One region of the Variovorax sp. GW458-11-26-14-LB1 genome, then DNA from elsewhere that is predicted to be linked to it. Evidence: predicted binding sites of a transcription regulator. Region 1 holds the regulator's gene; the other holds the start of a gene.

Region 1 (3,205 bases):
GTCGGCGCGGTAGCGGCGGTAGGCGGTGTGCACGAGCGGCTCGTCGGTGGCGGCGAGCGAGTTGGTGACCACGCTGATCTTCACGTTGCGCCCGCGGATCTCGCGCATCACCTCCAGCCCCGACGCGCCCGGGATCAGGTAGGGCGAGACCAGCGTCACCTCGCTGCGCGCGCGGCGCATCTGCTCGACCACGTTGTAGCGCACGCTGTCCACGTCGAGCAGCGGCACGCCGCCGTACGACGCAGTCTTGCCGATCACGCGGTCGGGTGAATCGGCATACGCCTCGGCGGTGGTCCAGATCAGGCCGAGCTTGCCGGCGTCGAGGTCGTCGGCCACCGGGCTGTAGCCGAGCAGGTCGTTGGGCGCGGGTTTGGGCGGCGGCGGCGTGGTGTCGGGGCCGGTGGCGGCGTCGAAGCGGCGCTGCAGTTCCTCGCGCGGCAGGTCGGTGTGCACGACCGCGCCGATCGGGCGCACGTGCGGGCTGTTCCAGTACTGGTCGAACAGCACGCCCAGGCGCGGGATCAGCGCGCCCGTGACGAAGGTGTCGAGGTCGATGAAGTTCGGGCCAGTGGTGCGGCGGAAGTACTGGTTGCCGATGTTGCGCCCGCCCGCCACGGCCATCGCGCCGTCGGCGATGAAGAGCTTGTTGTGCATGCGGCGGTTGACGCGGCTGAAGTCGAACAGCGATGCGGTGAAGCGCTTGAGCAGGCTGCCACGCCCGGCCGGGAACGGGTTGAACAGGCGCAGCTCCACGTTCGGCGTGGCGGCCAGGCCGAGCAGCAGCTCGTCTTCGCCGGACGTGTACAGGTCGTCCATCAACAGGCGCACGCGCACGCCGCGCTGGGCCGCATCGCGCAGGGTGCGCAACAGGTAGCGGCCGGTCTCGTCGTTCTCGATCTGGTAGTACTGCACGTCGAGCGTGCGCTGCGCGCGGCGCGCCAGCTGCAGCCGCGTGTCGAAGGCGAAGTCGCCGCCGGGCATCAGGCGAAAGCCGCTGAGGTCGGGGTCGGGCTGCGAGGCCAGCGCGATCTTGCCGAGCGCGGTGTCGGCCGAGACGGCCATCGCTTTGGTAGGCGGACGCGGCGCCTCGTCGGGCAAGGTGGCACAACCGGCGAACAGCGATGCAGCCACGAGGGCGACCACCCAATGCCCCCAGCGCGACAGCAGGCGACGGGTCATCGTGGGCTTTCTACAGAGCCTTGCGCAGGTTGGCCGGTGCGATGCGCAAGGCTTCGCGGTACTTGGCGACGGTGCGGCGCGCGCACTCGATGCCCTGCTCTTTCAGCATCTCGGAAATCTGGCTGTCGGACAGCGGCTTCTTGATGCTCTCGGAACTCACGAACTGCTTGATCAGCGCGCGCACCGCGGTGCTCGACGCATTGCCACCGGTCTCGGTGCCCAACGCCGAGCCGAAGAAGTACTTCAGCTCGACCGTGCCGAAGGGCGTGGCCATGTACTTGGCGGTGGTCACGCGCGAGATGGTCGACTCGTGCAGGCCCAGCTCGTCGGCGATCTCGCGCAGCACCAGCGGGCGCATCGCCAGCTCGCCGTGCACGAAGTAGCTCTTCTGGCGCTCGACGATGGCGTTGCTCACGCGCAGGATGGTGTCGAAGCGCTGCTGGATGTTCTTGATGAACCAGCGCGCCTCCTGCAGCCGCTGCGACAGCGCCTGGCTGCCCTCGCCCTTGTGCGACTTGAGCGCGCCGGCGTAGATGTCGTGCACGCGCAGGCGCGGCATGACCTCGGGGTTGAGCATGACGCGGAACTTCACGTTGGTGCCGCGCCCGGTCTTGGTGACGATCACGTCGGGGATGACGATGTTGCGTTCGACGTCGACAAAGCGGCGGCCCGGCTTGGGCTCCAGGCGCGCAATGATCTGCAGCGCCGAGCGCACCAGCTCTTCGTTGGTGCGCGTGAGCGTGGCCAGGCGCTTGAAGTCGCGCCGCGCGAGCAGCTCCATGGGCTGCTTGCAGATCGCGATGGCGGTCTTGCGGATGAGCGCTTCGGCCTCGGTCTCGTCTTCGCTGGCGAGCGCCTTCAGCTGGATGCTCAGGCATTCGCCGAGGTCGCGCGCGCCGACGCCCACCGGCTCCAGGCTCTGCAGCAGGCCCAGCGCCACCTGGAAGTGGTGCACGAGGTCGTCGAACTGGTCGTTGTCGTCGCCCGCCAGGCCCGAAGCCAGCGCGGGCAGCGAGTCTTCGAGGTAGCCGTCGTCGTTGAGCGACTCGATCAGGAAGCGCAGCGCGGCGCAGTCGTTTTCATTGAGCCGCAGGCTCAGCGCCTGGCGGTGCAGGAAGGACTGCAGCGATTCCTGGCTGCGCGCGAGTTCGGTGGCATCGGCCCGCTCGTCGTCGCCCAGGTTGTTCTGGCGCGCGGGCGCATCGCTGCCCCACTCGCTGTCGTCGGGCGCCATGTCGACGGTGCCGTCGCCTTCCCAGTCGGGCTCACGCTCGGCGATCTCGGCGGCGGGGCCGTCGGTGTCGGGGGTCGAGGTGGTGGTGTCGCTGGACGTGGAGGAAGTGCTGGCGGCGGACGGCGTGAACTCGGCCTCGGCCTCGCCCTCGCCCGCGTCGTCGCGCGGCACCGGCGCGTCGGCCGTGTCCAGCCCGAACTCCTCGCGCGCCGCTTCTTCCGCGGTGCGTTCGAGGAACGGGTTCTCGTCCAGCATCTGCTCCACTTCCTGGCTCAGTTCGAGCGTGGAGAGCTGGAGCAGGCGAATGGACTGCTGCAGCTGTGGCGTCAGCGCCAGATGCTGCGAGACGCGAAGGGACAGCCCTTGCTTCATGGAGACGCGACCCTCCCTTACATGCGGAAGTGCTCGCCCAGGTACACCCTGCGTACCTCGGCGTTGTCGACGATCTCCGAGGGTGTGCCTTGTGCCAGCACGTGCCCGTCGCTGATGATGAACGCGTGATCGCAGATGCCCAGCGTCTCACGCACGTTGTGGTCGGTGATGAGCACGCCGATGCCGCGCTCTTTCAGGAAGCTGATGATCCGCTGGATCTCGATCACCGCGATCGGGTCGATGCCGGCGAAGGGCTCGTCCAGCAGGATGAAGCGCGGCTGCGTGGCCAGCGCGCGCGCGATCTCGACGCGGCGGCGCTCGCCGCCCGACAGCGCGAGCGCGGGCGAATCGCGCAGGTGGTCCACGCGCAGGTCGGCCAGCAGGTCGGCCAGGCGCTCTTCGGTGTGCTGCTTGGTCAGC
Region 2 (3,205 bases), on a different contig from region 1:
GCGGCGGGTGCCTGGGCCAGCGCCGAAGTACCGGCGGCGAAGACGCTCAAACCGAGCGCAAGAGAGACAAGAAGTTTTTTCATAGTCGTTGTTCTTTCGGGCCAGGACTCGATCAGAGGGCTTCGCGGCCCGTTTCGCCGGTGCGGATGCGCACGACCTGCTCGAGGTTGTAGACAAAGATCTTGCCGTCGCCGATCTTCCCGGTGCGCGCGGCGCCTTCCACGGCCTCGATCACGCGGTCGACCAGCTCGTCGGAGATGGCCGCCTCGATCTTCACCTTGGGCAGGAAGTCGACCACGTACTCGGCGCCGCGGTACAGCTCGGTGTGGCCCTTCTGGCGACCGAAGCCCTTCACTTCCGTGACGGTGATGCCCTGCACGCCGATGGCCGAGAGCGCTTCGCGCACCTCGTCGAGCTTGAACGGTTTGATGATGGCTGTGACCAGCTTCATGATGAGTTGCTCCTTCTGGATGGATGAAAGGCGGCGCGGCAACGTGGGCCGCGCCTGGTTGTTGTGTCGATTACAGCGTCTTCGTCAGCGTGAGGATGAAGCGTGCCTTGTTGGGCGAGTAGTAGGTGGTGCCGAAGGTGCCGAAGTCGGGGATCTCGATACCCGGGTAGGCCACGACCTGGTAGTTGGACTTCTTGTTGGCGCCCTGCACCGAGCCGGTGAGCGTCAGGCCGCTGCCGAAGTCGTAGGTGGCGCCGATGTTGTAGTCCACGTAGCTCTTGTAGCCCAGGCTGCGGATGTCGCTGGACATGTTGGTGAAGCCGACGGCGGCCTTGAGCGTGACCTTGGGCACGATCTCCTTGCTGTAGGCCAGGTTCAGGTAGCCGGTGTTGCGGCCCTTCAGGCCCGAGCCGGTCTTGGCACCGGCGTAGCCGAAGTAGTCCTTGGACACGGTGTGCGAGTACTTGGCCGTGAACGAGCCGAAGCTGTCGTTGGCGTAGGTGGCGCCCACGTACAGCTCGGTGGTGTTGCCCACCGAGTTGCCCGGGTAGATGTAGGTGAGCGCACCCACGTCCATGTCGACCGGGCCGGCCTTGAACTTGTAGCCGCCGTACAGGTCGCTCTCGATGCTGTTGCCCTTGAGCCAGTTGACGCTGGAGTTCCAGTTGCCGACGTAGAAGCCGCTGTCGCCGAAGGCGTAGTCGAAGCCGCCCTGGATGGCGGGCTTGAAGCCCTTGGTCTTGGCGTAGTCGTTCTTGCCGATCATGTCCTGGTCCTGGCCGCGGAACTTGTAGTTCGTGGTCAGCGAGACATTGCCCGTGAGCAGGGGCGCGGGCGCCGGTGCGGCGGCGTCGGCGGCCTGGGCCATGGCGGCGCCCGAGGCGGTCAGTGCAGTGGCCAGAACGATCAACGCCTGGGCGGCGGTACGGTGCGTCATCAGGGAACTCCTCGCAAGTGTGTTGTTGGACCTGAGCACCCTCAAAGCAGGGAGCGTGCCAAACTGCACGAATACCGCCCCGGCCAGAGGGCGCAGGTGTCCGGCGATGAGCGCCAAATCGTTACAAGCCCTGTTTCCGGCAGTTGCACACGCTTGCACGCTGCACGGTCCTGGGCTTGCACGTCGCAGGCGCACCAACTTGGGGAGAGGGAGAAAAATGAGTCTGTCTTTGGTGCAAAGCCGCGCCTTGCTCGGCCTGGAGGCCGCCGCCGTCACGGTCGAGGTGCATCTGGCGAACGGCCTGCCGAGCTTCACGCTGGTCGGGCTGGCCGAGACCGAGGTCAAGGAGGCGCGCGAGCGCGTGCGCTCGGCGATCCAGAACGCCGGGCTCGAATTTCCGACCAACAAGAAGATCGTGGTCAATCTGGCGCCCGCCGACCTGCCGAAGGATTCGGGCCGCTTCGACCTGCCCATCGCGCTGGGCATCCTCGCGGCCAGCGGGCAGATCGAGAACGCCCGCCTCGCCGGCCACGAGTTCGCCGGCGAGCTGTCGCTGTCGGGCGAACTGCGGCCCGTGCGCGGCGCGCTCGCGATGGCCGTGGCCACCTACACGCAAGGCACGGCCGTGCGGCTGGTGCTGCCCCTGGACAGCGCCCAGGAGGCCGCGCTGGTGCCCGGTGCGCAGGTGTACGGCGCCCGGCACCTGCTCGACGTGGTGCGCCAGTTCGTCGCCGGCGGCGGCGGGCCCGTCGACGCGACCGACGACGGCTGGACCCGCGTGCGCGCCGCGCCCGGCGACGGCGCCCCGCGCTATGCCGACCTGGCCGACGTCAAGGGCCACACGGGCGCCAAGCGCGCGCTCGAGATCGCCGCAGCCGGCGGCCACAGCCTGCTGATGGTGGGCGAGCCGGGCTCGGGCAAGTCGATGCTGGCGCACCGCTTCGCCGGCCTGCTGCCGCCGATGAACGTGGACGAGGCACTGGAAAGCGCAGCCATCGCCAGCCTCGACGGCCGGCTGGCGCCCGAGCGCTGGATGAGCCGCCCGACAGCCACGCCGCACCACACGGCGAGCGCGGTGGCGTTGGTGGGCGGCGGCTGTAAGCGCGGTCGAAAAACGCGAACGCATTTAAATAAATGCGAATCTGCGGCTTCTTCAGGATTTAAATGAGAACAGCCTCGGAAGAGGCCTCCAAAACTGGGCCCAGGCTCTGTATGAACATACAGATTCGAGTGCTCTAGAGTGGCCTTCCGGCTGCGCTAGCGAAGGACTGAGGGAAGCTCGCGGCGGAGCAAAGCCGCTAGCTTGTGATCTGGAAATCTATCCACTGCCGCCTTCCACACGCGACTTGCCTCTTCCGGCTCTCTGGCGTTCCAATGCACGCCGCCCATGTTGAACCACGCCGATGCGCAGTCGGGATTCAACGCGATGCACCGCAAGTAGGCATCGATCGACTCGCGAATGCGCCCCAATTTCTCATAGGCTACTGCGACCTGGTACCAACTCAGATCATCCGGTTGAATCGTCTCAGCTTGTGGCAACAGAAGCGGCAAGCTCTCCTCGGGGCGATCGAGAAAATTCAGCGCCGTGCCGAGGCAGTAGCCATAGTGCCCGCCCGCGAGTTCATATGCGACCCGGAAGCACCGCTGCGCCTCCTCCCAGTTTTCGTCTTCCTGCGCCCAGTGCCCCAGACGATCCCACAGGAGGGCGGCGGCCTCGCCCTGCAGATGCCGGATACCGGTCTCGAATTCAGTCTTGAACGCGAGATAGGTCATGTCTGCTGCTCGACCTTCCGACCGGAGGTACAGCTTGCTCAACA

What was found. Region 1 encodes sigma-54, which starts transcription at its own class of promoters, with help from an activator protein. Its sites were predicted from a motif close to TGGCANGNAANCTGCTTT; they were not measured.
Region 2: AC07YS_RS11235 (TorF family putative porin) is a predicted target of sigma-54. The motif match lies at 1,432-1,449, and genes of this name have one in related genera.

The regions. Positions count from the first base shown of each region.
Region 1 is NZ_JBWKYW010000028.1:18,005-21,209, forward strand. Features, by position in the region: gene AC07YS_RS18730 (phospholipase D family protein) at 1-1,179, opposite strand, end outside; gene rpoN (RNA polymerase factor sigma-54) at 1,190-2,785, opposite strand; gene lptB (LPS export ABC transporter ATP-binding protein) at 2,803-3,205, opposite strand, start outside.
Region 2 is NZ_JBWKYW010000013.1:11,015-14,219, forward strand. Features, by position in the region: gene AC07YS_RS11225 (ammonium transporter) at 1-83, opposite strand, end outside; gene glnK (P-II family nitrogen regulator) at 113-451, opposite strand; gene AC07YS_RS11235 (TorF family putative porin) at 522-1,388, opposite strand; partial or broken gene AC07YS_RS11240 (YifB family Mg chelatase-like AAA ATPase) at 1,606-2,484, shown strand; gene AC07YS_RS11245 (tetratricopeptide repeat protein) at 2,646-3,205, opposite strand, start outside.